Linked DNA regions of Sphingobium yanoikuyae. The protein of the gene in region 1 interacts with the protein of each later gene in a pairwise test. Links are inferred from orthologs where the notes say so. Each region holds a gene or a part of one and is shown in the gene's direction. Other genes may lie near its edges.

Region 1 (5,353 bases):
TATCGCATCGTCGATCCGCTGCGCATGTATATTTCCGCCGGCAGCGAGGAAAAGGTGTCGGACGCGCTGCGCCCGATCCTGGGCTCGGCACTGCGCAACGAACTGGGCAAGCGGCCTTTCGCCGCGCTGCTCAGCCCCGAGCGCGGCCAGGTGATGCAGAATATCGAGGCCGGGCTTGACCGGGTCGCGCGCCAATATGGCGCCGAGATCGTCGACGTGCGGATCAAGCGCGCCGACCTGCCCGACGGCACGCCGCTGGAAAGCGCCTTCACCCGCATGCGCACCGCGCGCCAGCAGGAAGCGCTGACGATCCGCGCCCAGGGCCTGAAGCAGGCACAGATCATTCGCGCCGAAGCCGACGCCAATGCCGCCCGCATCTATGCGGAAAGCTTTGGCAAGGACGCGAATTTCTATGACTTTTATCGCGCCATGCAGGCCTATCGTTATACCTTCGCCCCGGATCGGGCGGGCGGCACGACGATGGTGCTGTCGAAGGACAATGAGTTCCTGAAGCAGTTCCAGGGCCGCTAACAGCAGGTTTCAGGATCATTACGGAACCAGTGTCATTCAATATCGGTTAAGGCAGGGCGGCGCATCGATAAGGCTCCCCGAGAGTCCCGCCCTTCCCGCTCCCGAATTTCTGAAGAGGACCGTCACGAGTGCGTTACGCTTATGCCATCACCGGCGCCCTGCTGCTCGGCGGCACCGCCATCGCCGTCACGACCAGTTCCAATGTCGGCGCGCAGACCGCCCAGAATGAAGGCCTGCAGGCCGCTGCCCCCGCCGGCGCGCCCGCCAGCCTGGCCGACATGGTCGAAAAGCTGCAGCCGGCCGTGGTCAACATCTCGACCAAGCAGCGCGTCACCGTGCAGAATCCCTTCGCCGGCACGCCCTTTGGCGACCTGTTCGGCCAGGGTGGCGGCGGCAAGCCGCAGACCCGTCAGGCCCAGTCGCTTGGCTCGGGCTTCCTGATCTCGGCCGATGGCTATATCGTGACCAACAATCACGTCGTGTCGGCCGGTGCGGAAGGCGCTAGCGTCGACAGCATCACGGTCACCATGACCAACAAGGAAGAATATCCCGCCAAGCTGGTCGGCCGCGATCCCGCAACCGACCTTGCCGTGCTGAAGATCGACGCGAAGAAGCCCCTGCCCTTCGTCAAGTTCGGCGACAGCACCAAGGCGCGCGTCGGTGACTGGGTCGTCGCGATCGGCAATCCCTTCGCCCTGTCGGGCACCGTGACCGCCGGCATCATCTCCGCCGTGCATCGCGGCACCGGCGGCACCTATGACAAGTTCATCCAGACCGACGCCTCGATCAATCAGGGCAATAGCGGCGGTCCGATGTTCGACATGCGCGGCAACGTGATCGGCATCAACAGCCAGATCCTGTCGCCTTCGGGCGGCAATGTCGGCATCGGCTTCGCCATCCCCTCGGAACAGGCAGCGCCGATTGTCGACACGCTGCGCCAGGGCCAAAGCATCAAGCGCGGCTATCTGGGCGTGCAGATCAGCCCGCTGGGCGAGGATATGGCGGACTCGCTCGGCCTCGCGAAGAATCGCGGCGAGTTCGTGCAGGGCGTCGAGCCTGGCAAAGGCGCCGAAAAGGCCGGCATCAAGGCGGGCGACGTGATCGTCAGCGTCGCCGGTCAGGAAGTGACGCCGGACCAGAATCTGTCGTCGATCGTCGCCAACAGCAAGATCGGGTCGAGCGTGCCGATCGTGCTGCTGCGCAACGGCCAGCGCATGACCCTGAACGCGGTCGTGGGCGAGCGCCCGAGCGAAGACGAACTCAATAACTTCGCCCAGCAGCAGGATGATGATTTCAGCCAGCAGGGCGACCAGGGCAGCGATACCCAGGCAGCGCAGAAGTCGCTGGGCATCTCCGCCATCCCGCTGACCCCCAGCATCACCCGCCAGCTGGGCGTTGCCGGCGACACCCGCGGCATCGTCATCACTGCCGTTGACGGGTCGACCGATGCCGGTGCCAAGGGCCTGCGTCGCGGCGACGTGATCCTGTCGGCCAACAACCGGCCGGTGCTGACCCAGGCGGATCTGGATGCACAGGTGAAGGCGGTGTCGGCCCAGGGTCGCAACGCCATCCTGCTGCAGGTGCTGCGTCGCGGCCAGGCGCCGTTGTTCCTGCCAATCCGCCTGCGCGACAAGTAAGTCAGCGAAAGCGACAATCGTTACGGGCCGCGCTTGCCGGATTGCCTGCCTCCCTTCTAAGAAGGAGCAGACAGTCCGGCGGGCGCGGCCCGACCCGTTTTTGAGGAGCATAAGCCCATGAGCGACGGCATCTTCCTTGGTCTGGGCGCGCCCGAAAAGGACGGCGGCATCCCCCAATATCTGAACCTGCGCCGGGCCAATCGCCACGGCCTGATCGCCGGCGCCACCGGCACCGGCAAGACGGTGACGTTGCAGGGCATCGCCGAAAGCTTCTCGGCGCTCGGCGTCCCGGTGTTCGTGGCCGATGTGAAGGGCGACCTGTCGGGCATTTCGATGGCCGGTTCGCCGACCGCCAAGAATGCCGACAAGCTGGTGTCGCGCGCCAAGGAAATCGGCATCGCCGATTACAGCTATGCCGACAATCCCGCGATCTTCTGGGACCTCTATGGCGAACAGGGCCATGCGATCCGCACCACGGTCAGCGAGATGGGGCCACTGCTGCTGGCCCGGCTGATGGGCCTTAACGACACGCAGGAAGGCGTGCTCAACATCGCCTTCAAATATGCCGATGAGGAAGGGCTGCTGCTGCTCGACCTGGGCGATCTGCAGGCCATGCTCGCCTATTGCGCGGAAAATGCCGATACGCTGTCGGCCCGTTTCGGCAATGTGACCAAGGCCAGCGTCGGCGCGATCCAGCGCCAGTTGCTCCAGCTCGAAACCCAGGGCGGCGACCATTTCTTCGGAGAGCCCGCGCTCGACATCCACGACTTCCTGAAGGTGGACGACAAGGGGCGCGGTTATGTGAACATCCTCGCCGCCGACAAGCTGATGCAGAGCCCGAAGCTCTACGCCACCTTCCTGCTCTGGTTGCTGAGCGAATTGTTCGAGACGCTGCCCGAAGTGGGCGATCCGGAAAAGCCGGTGCTGGTCTTCTTCTTCGACGAGGCCCATCTGCTGTTCGACGACGCGCCGGCGGCATTGCAGGACAAGATCGAGCAGGTCGTGCGCCTGATCCGTTCCAAAGGCGTCGGCGTTTATTTCGTTACCCAGAACCCGATCGACATTCCCGAAGCCATTGCCAGCCAGCTCGGCAACCGGGTCCAGCATGCGCTGCGCGCCTTCACCCCGCGCGACCAGAAGGCGATCAAGGCCGCGGCCGACACCTTCCGCATCAACCCCGATCTCGACATCGAAACCGCGATCACCGAACTCAAGACCGGTGAAGCTTTGGTATCGCTGTTGCAGGAAGATGGTGCGCCGGGCGTGGTCCAGCGCACGCTGATCGCCCCGCCCCGCTCGCGCCTCGGCCCGGTCGATGCCAAGGAGCGGGCGATCATCCAGTCGATCTCGCCCTGCGAGGGCAAATATGACACCGCCGTCGACCGCGAATCCGCCGAGGAAATCCTGGCCGCGCGCGGCGAGGCCGCCGCTGCCGCCGCGCAGGCCGCCAAGGCCAAGGCCGAAGCCGACAAGGCCGCTGCCGCCCAGGCCAAGGTCGAGGCCAAGCAGCGCGAACAGGAGTTGAAGGAGCAGGCCCGGCGCGATGCCGCCGCCGCGCGCGAGGCAGCCAAGCCCAGCGGCTTCGACAAGGCGGTCCAGTCGGCGACCCGCTCCGCCGCCTCCTCGGTCGGCCGCCAGGTTGCCAACGAACTGGGCCGTGCCGTGTTCGGCGGATCAAGCCGCAAATCCTCGGGCGGTGGCATCGCCGGCCAGCTGGTGCGCGGCATATTGGGCAGTCTGTTCAAATAAGGATGGAAAGGGGCCGGTCGATTATGTCCGGCCCGTTGCTATCCGCCACGGGATAAGGCTAGAGCGCGGCCATGTCTTCCTCGGCTGCTGCACCCCACCCGCTCCATTTCGGCAATTTCCGCGCCTATCTGGTCGGCCGTTTCTGCGCCACGCTGGCGCAGTACAGCATGATGATCCTGCTCGCCTGGCAGGCCTATAATGTCGCGCGGGAGACGATGAGCACGGGCGCGGCATCGGCGCAGCTTGGCCTCATCGGCCTGGCGCAGTTCCTACCGCTCTTCTTCCTGACGCCGGTGACTGGCTGGGTGGCCGATCATTTTGACCGGCGGATCATCACCCGGCTGACGCTGGCGCTGCTGATGCTCGCCGCAGCCGTGCTGGCCTTCGCCACCTATGAGGGTTGGGTCAGCCTGCCGCTGATCTTCGGCATCGCGGTCATCGTCGGCATCGCCCGCGCCTTCAACGGGCCGGCCTATGGCGCATTGGCGCCCAATCTGGTGCCGCCTGCCGTGCTGCCGACCGCCATCGCCCTGTCGTCGGTCGCCTGGCAGACCGGCGACATCCTCGGCAAGGCGGTGGGCGGCTATGCCTATGCGATCGAGCCCTGGGCCGCCTATGCGCTGTCGGCGGCCTTGTTCGGCGTCGGCCTGATATCGATGATGATGATCGGGCCGGTGCCCCAGCCGCCGCGCCAGCAGGGCCGCCATCCGATCCGCCAGATGATCGACGGCTTCACCTACCTCAAGAGCAACCGGCTGGTGCTGGCGACGATCACGCTGGACCTGTTCGCGGTATTGCTGGCCGGTGCGACCGCGCTGCTGCCCGTCTATGCCCGCGACATCCTGCATGTCGGGTCGACCGGCTATGGCCATCTGGCGATCGCGCCGGGGATCGGCGCGGCGCTGACAGCGCTCTGGTTCTCCTTCCGGCCGATGAAGACGCAGGTCGGCCTCAAGATGCTGGCGGCGGTCATCCTGTTCGGCCTGGCCACGATCGCCTTCGGCTGCACCGCCTTCCTGCCGCGCGACATTGCGGTGGAGGCTGGGATCGCCGCGCTGATCGTGCTGGGCGGCGCCGACATGGTGTCGGTGTTCGTGCGCCAGTCGCTGGTGCAGCTGCACACGCCCGATGCGATGCGCGGCCGCGTTTCCAGCCTGTCGCAACTGACCATATCCGCGTCCAATGAACTGGGCGAAGCGGAATCGGGCTTCCTTGCGGCGCTCGTTGGGCCTATCGCTGCGGTCATCGGGGGTGGCGTCGGCGCCATTCTCGTCACGATATTCTGGGCGCGGCTCTTTCCCGAACTGCGCCTTGCACGCACTTTCGACCCACCCGACTTAAGGGAGGCGGACATCAGCCAGGAGACGGCCCAATGAAAGCTGCCACTATTCTCGATACCATCGGCAATACCCCCCATGTCCGGGTCAACCGGCTGT
Region 2 (5,124 bases), 2.8 Mb from region 1 along the record:
CGGACCTGGTGCGCGAGGTCTGTTTCGATGTCGGCGATGGGCCATTGCTGCTGGGCGGGGCGTTGGCGGGCTACCGCGCCTTTGCCGATGCGCTGGGGGCGCGCGCGCGCTTTCCCTACATGATCGTCGGGGTGGATGATCCGGCGGCGTGGGAGGCGGGCAGCGGCACGCTGGATGGCGAGGGGCGGCTGGTGCGCGAACCGATGGCGTCGTCGGCCGGGGGCGGGGCGGTCAGCTTTGCGCCGGGCGAAAAGCGGGTCGGGCTGGTGCTGCACAGCGGCTGGATCGCGGCGGTCGAGGGGCATGACGGTGCGCGGCGACTGGCGGGCACTGGTGCTGGAGCCGGGAATGATCGTGGCGCTGGCCGATGCGCCGGGGCTGTGGCGGATCGAGGAACGGGAATGGGAGGCGATGGCGGTGCGGCTGGCGCTGCGGCGGCTGGCGGGGGCCGGCGGGAGCGCGCCGGGCAGCGTGTCGTCGGGCCAGATCGTGCGGCAGCTGGATGCGCCGCATGGTCCCACCCGGCTGATGCTGGCGGACCTGCCGCGCCTGACCGAGGGGGTGGCGAACGGGCCGCAACTGGTGGCGGCGGCGAGCGGCGGGCCGGGCTGGCGCAGCGCGGCGCTCTATGCGCTGGATGCGGGCGGGACCGCCGAGCCGATCGGGCGGACGGCGCTGCGCGCGGTGATGGGGCAGATCGACGCCGCCTTGCCGCCGGGCAGCACGTTGCTGCTCGACATGGTGAACAGCCTGTCGGTGACATTGCTGGCCGAGGATATGGAACTGGCGAGCGCGGACGGCGCGGCCTTGGCGCAGGGGCGCAATCTGTGCCTGGTGGGGCAGGAACTGGTCCAGTTCGGCCGGGCAGTGCGGACCGGGCCGGCCAGTTATCGGCTGGAGGCGCTGCGGCGCGGGCTGCGCGGTACGGAATGGGCGATGGCAGGGCAGGAGGCTGGCACGCCCTTCCTGCTGATCGAGGCGGACCGGCTGGTCGATCCGCTGGCGGTGGCGGGGATGGAGGGGGATATCGGCGCGGCGATGCGTCTGCTGGCGATCGGCATCGGCGACGTGGAACCCGCGACGGCGGAAGTCATGATCGACGGCGCGGCGCTGGTGCCGCCGGCGCCGGTGCATCTGAACGCGGTGCTGGACGGAGCAGGCGGATGGCGGATCGGCTGGACCCGGCGCAGCCGGGCGGGATGGCGATGGAGCAGTGGTGGCGACGTGCCGCTGGCGGAGGAAAGCGAGCGCTATGAGCTGCGGGTGCTGGACGGGGCGCGGTTGGTGCGGCGGGCCGAGGTGACGGAACCGGGCTGGACCTATGATGCGGCGATGATCGCGATGGATGGCGTGAGCGGGCCGCTGAGCATGGACGTGCGGCAGGTCGGCACGCGGGCGCTGGGGCGGCCGGGGATGATCGAGATGCTGCTGTGAGGAGGCGAGGATGATGAACGAGACGAGCGATCGCTGGGCGCTGCCGCTGCTCCATGCCGGGCAGGCGCAGAAGGAAATCATGCATAATGAGGCGCTGGCGCGGATCGACATGCTGCTGCACGGGGTGGCGGAAAGCGCCGACCTGGCTGTGCCGCCGACGGCGCCGGTTGCCGGGCAATGCTGGATCGTGGCGGCGGGGGCGAGCGGTGCCTGGGCCGGGCGGCAGGAACATGTCGCTGGCTGGACCGAAGGCGGCTGGCGTTTCGTCGCGCCACGCGCCGGATTGCGGTTGGCGGTGACGGATCGCGGCCATGCCATGGTGCATGACGGTACGGCATGGCGGGATGATGCGGTGCGCAGCGAAGGATTTTATGTCGCCGGCCAGCAAATTGTCGGCGCGCGCCAGCCCGCGATCACCGGGCCAACCGGTGGAACGACCGTCGATAGCGAGAGTCGTGGCGCAATTGCCGCGATATTGGCCGCTTTGCAGGCTCATGGCCTGATCTCCATGTAATTCTGGAGTATCGGCGATCTTTTCATGGAGAGGGGTAGGTATTAGCTTGGAGGCGAGCCTGGGGGATGTCCCTACTGCGTTATTTTTGCAACGGTTTCACGAATTGTGGACTTGCCATGAAACCTTCTTGCCGATACATGGTTTCAGCAGTCCTTCGTGACACTTTTGAAAGGGGAATTCAAATGCGGAAGCTTGCCCTCGCGGCTGCGCTTGCGACCAGTGCCCTGGCCACCCCGGCCTTGGCGCGCGACAACAGCTGGTATGTCGGCGTCGACGCCGGCGTAATGATCGTTGAAGATCAGGACATCACCTTCACCCCCGGTAACGGTACCGTAGCCAGCAACACCGTGGCGGCTGACTACCATAAGGGTTATGATTTCGACGCCAATATCGGCTACGACTTCGGCGGCTTCCGCCTCGAAGCCGAAGCTGCCTACAAGCGCGCCAAGGTCGACCTCGACGATAGCGGCTTCGGCGGTGCGGCCTCGGCCCTCTCGTTCATGCTGAACGGCCTGCTCGACTTTGGTCCCGATGACGGCCTGCAGGGCTTCGTCGGCGGCGGTGTCGGCGTGTCGCGTGGCAAGCTGGCCAACGACCTGGTGAACGACAGCGACACCGGTTTCGCCTGGCAGGCGATCGCCGGCGTGCGTTACCCGGTCACCAACAATGTCGACGTCTCGCTGAAGTATCGCTTCTTCAACCAGGACGACATCAAGCTGATCCCGGCCTACACCACCATCGGTGGCCCCGCCGGTTCGGAAGCCAGCACCAAGCTGCGTACGCACAGCCTGCTGCTCGGCCTGACCTACAACTTCGGCGCTCCGGCTGAGCCTGCTCCGCCGCCCCCGCCGCCCCCGCCGCCCCCGCCGCCCCCGCCGCCGCCTCCGCCGCCCCCGCCGGCGCCGGAATGCTCGCCTGGGCCGTACATTGTCTTCTTCGAATGGGACAAGTCGGACATCACGCCTGACGCCGCCACCATTCTGGACAACGCGGTTTCGGCCTACAGCGCTTGCGGCAACGCCCAGGTCATGCTGGCCGGTCACGCTGACCGTTCGGGCGCAGCCTCGTACAACGTTGGTCTGTCGCAGCGTCGCGCTGACGCCGCCAAGGCCTATCTCGCCTCGAAGGGTATCCCTGACGGTGTGATGACCACCCAGGCCTTCGGTGAATCGAAGCCGCGCGTCGACACCGCGGACGGCGTTCGCGAAGTCCAGAACCGTCGCGTGGAAATCAGCTACGGTCCGGGTTCGGGTCAGTAAGAAATTTCCGTCCTTCGGGATGGAATATGAAGAGGGGCCGGTCGCAAGATCGGCCCCTTTTTCTTGTCCTGCGTCGCGCGCGCTGACCTGTCGTGCGTTGGAGTCTGTCGCGATCCGGGGGGGAATGGATATCTGTCCGGCATGTCATGTGCTGGGCAGCGTAGACGATCGGCGCATGGGCGGCTGATCATGTCTGCGCTCATGGCCGGCCAGCTATTTGCCGGGGCGAACCGATAACGCTGCGATCCGGATTGCTACCGGGCTTCGGCCTGACATATGACACATCGCGATTTCAGGCTATTGCCTCCGGACGGCTCTTGGGGGCGGTGAAGGAGGGGCGTCAGCATGGATGCCATGCTATCTCCCTGCTTTTATTGCGAACGATATGCAGAAGGGCATGACAAACCGGATCGGATCGGCAACAAAGACGCGTCTGCCGCGTTCGCGCAGTTGTTTCCGTGATCGGGAGTTTGCCATGAAGACCGCCGCCCTGTTCCTTGCCCTGCCTTTGCTCGCTGCCGTGACGGCCTGTGCCGCGACCAGCCAGAGCGCGCCCGCCGCGCCGACCGCCAAGGCCAAGCTGGCCGCTGGCGATGGCAGCGCGCGCGGCACCGCCGTGGTGACCCAGGCAGGCGATGGCCTGCATGTGGTGGTCAAGGCGCAGGGGCTGACGCCGGGCATCCACGCGGTGCATATCCACACCACCGGCGTCTGTACGGGGCCGGACTTCACCAGCGCGGGGGGGCATTGGAACCCGACCAGCCATCAGCATGGCAAGGATAATCCGCAGGGCATGCATATGGGCGACATGCCCAACATGCAGGCCAAGCCTGACGGCAGCGGCGAGATCGAATATGTCGTGCCAGGCGGCACGATCAGCGACGGCGCGACGCCGCTGCTGGATGCCGATGGCGCGGCCATCGTGATCCATGCCCAGGCCGACGATTACAAGAGCGACCCGACCGGTAATGCCGGCGGCCGCGTCGCCTGTGGCGTGCTGAGCGTCGGCTGAGCCATGATTGCCCCGGCGTCCGCGTCAATCGTCGCGGACGCCGGGATGACCGTCTGCGCGATAGGTTTCGACTATGTGATAGCTCGAGCCGGCATGGCCGAGCCGGCTTTCATAGAGACTGAATTCGTCCACGGTGAAGGCGGGCGATGCAAGGCCGGCGTGCAGCGCCAGGAAGGGCGCGATGTCGCCGCCGTGCCGACTGAAGCGGGCGAGGGTGATGTGCGGCAGATAGGCGCGGGCTTCGGGCGCGATGCCGGTCGATGTGCAGGCGCGATCCACCTTGGCATGAAGATGGGCGAGCGGATCGCGCGGCTGCACCCCGGCCCATAAGGTGTCGACCACGCCGCGCCGATCGAAATAGCCGGTGCCGGCGACCGTGATGGTGAATGGCTGGAAGCGGACGCCAGCGAGCGCATCGGCGATATCATCTGCCTGATGGCGATCCACTTCCCCGATGAAGCGCAGGGTCAGGTGCAACTGGCCATCATCCTGCGAGCGCGCGCCTAGGATGCCGGCCATCTGGGCCAGAAGCTGGCTGCGGATCGTGGCAGGCGGACGGGTGGCGACGAACAGGCGGTGCATGAGGAGTAGATAGGGAGAAAGGTGGCGTGCGGATAGGGGCGGGGTGGCGCGGGAGAATGGGCGCAATGTCGGCGTCGCGCTTTGACGGCTGACGACCATCTATTGCCGCTCATAGGTCGATTTTTTGATGCCACTAGCGGACATTCGTTCGCTGGGTAATATCGATGGATGGATGACGGCAGATACCGGGGTGGTGGAACGCGGGGTGGCAAGTGGGGCTGCGGCATGTCGTTGCTCATCACCCTTCCGATCTTCACCATCCTCTTAATGGTGGAGGGCTTGGGTGACTGCGCACCTGATATTCCATGCGGTAAGGGCTTTTG

The links. The genes of interacting proteins can lie anywhere in the genome.
Region 2: the proteins of HH800_RS17505 (region 1) and HH800_RS04305 interact in binary tests that used the Escherichia coli proteins (3 or more experiments, as listed by UniProt). The link is inferred for Sphingobium yanoikuyae from one-to-one orthologs.

The regions. Positions count from the first base shown.
Region 1 is NZ_CP053021.1:3,628,251-3,633,603, forward strand. What follows is about bases 1-2,913. They hold HH800_RS17505 (Do family serine endopeptidase), read left to right. Parts: upstream 1-659; coding sequence 660-2,168; downstream 2,169-2,913. Other genes in these bases: hflC (protease modulator HflC), read left to right, coding at 1-531; HH800_RS17510 (helicase HerA-like domain-containing protein), read left to right, coding at 2,286-2,913. Also shown: more of HH800_RS17510, read left to right, coding at 2,914-3,917; HH800_RS17515 (MFS transporter), read left to right, coding at 3,989-5,293; cysK (cysteine synthase A), read left to right, coding at 5,290-5,353. UniProt on the Escherichia coli protein: DegP acts as a chaperone at low temperatures but switches to a peptidase (heat shock protein) at higher temperatures.
Region 2 is NZ_CP053021.1:809,405-814,528, forward strand. Bases 1,195-4,168 are described here. They hold HH800_RS04305 (OmpA family protein), read left to right. Parts: upstream 1,195-2,130; coding sequence 2,131-3,207; downstream 3,208-4,168. Other genes in these bases: HH800_RS04295 (hypothetical protein), read left to right, coding at 1,195-1,434; HH800_RS04300 (DUF2793 domain-containing protein), read left to right, coding at 1,445-1,948; HH800_RS04310 (superoxide dismutase family protein), read left to right, coding at 3,683-4,168. Outside these bases: HH800_RS04290 (hypothetical protein), read right to left, coding at 116-331; more of HH800_RS04295, read left to right, coding at 310-1,194; more of HH800_RS04310, read left to right, coding at 4,169-4,219; thpR (RNA 2',3'-cyclic phosphodiesterase), read right to left, coding at 4,244-4,801.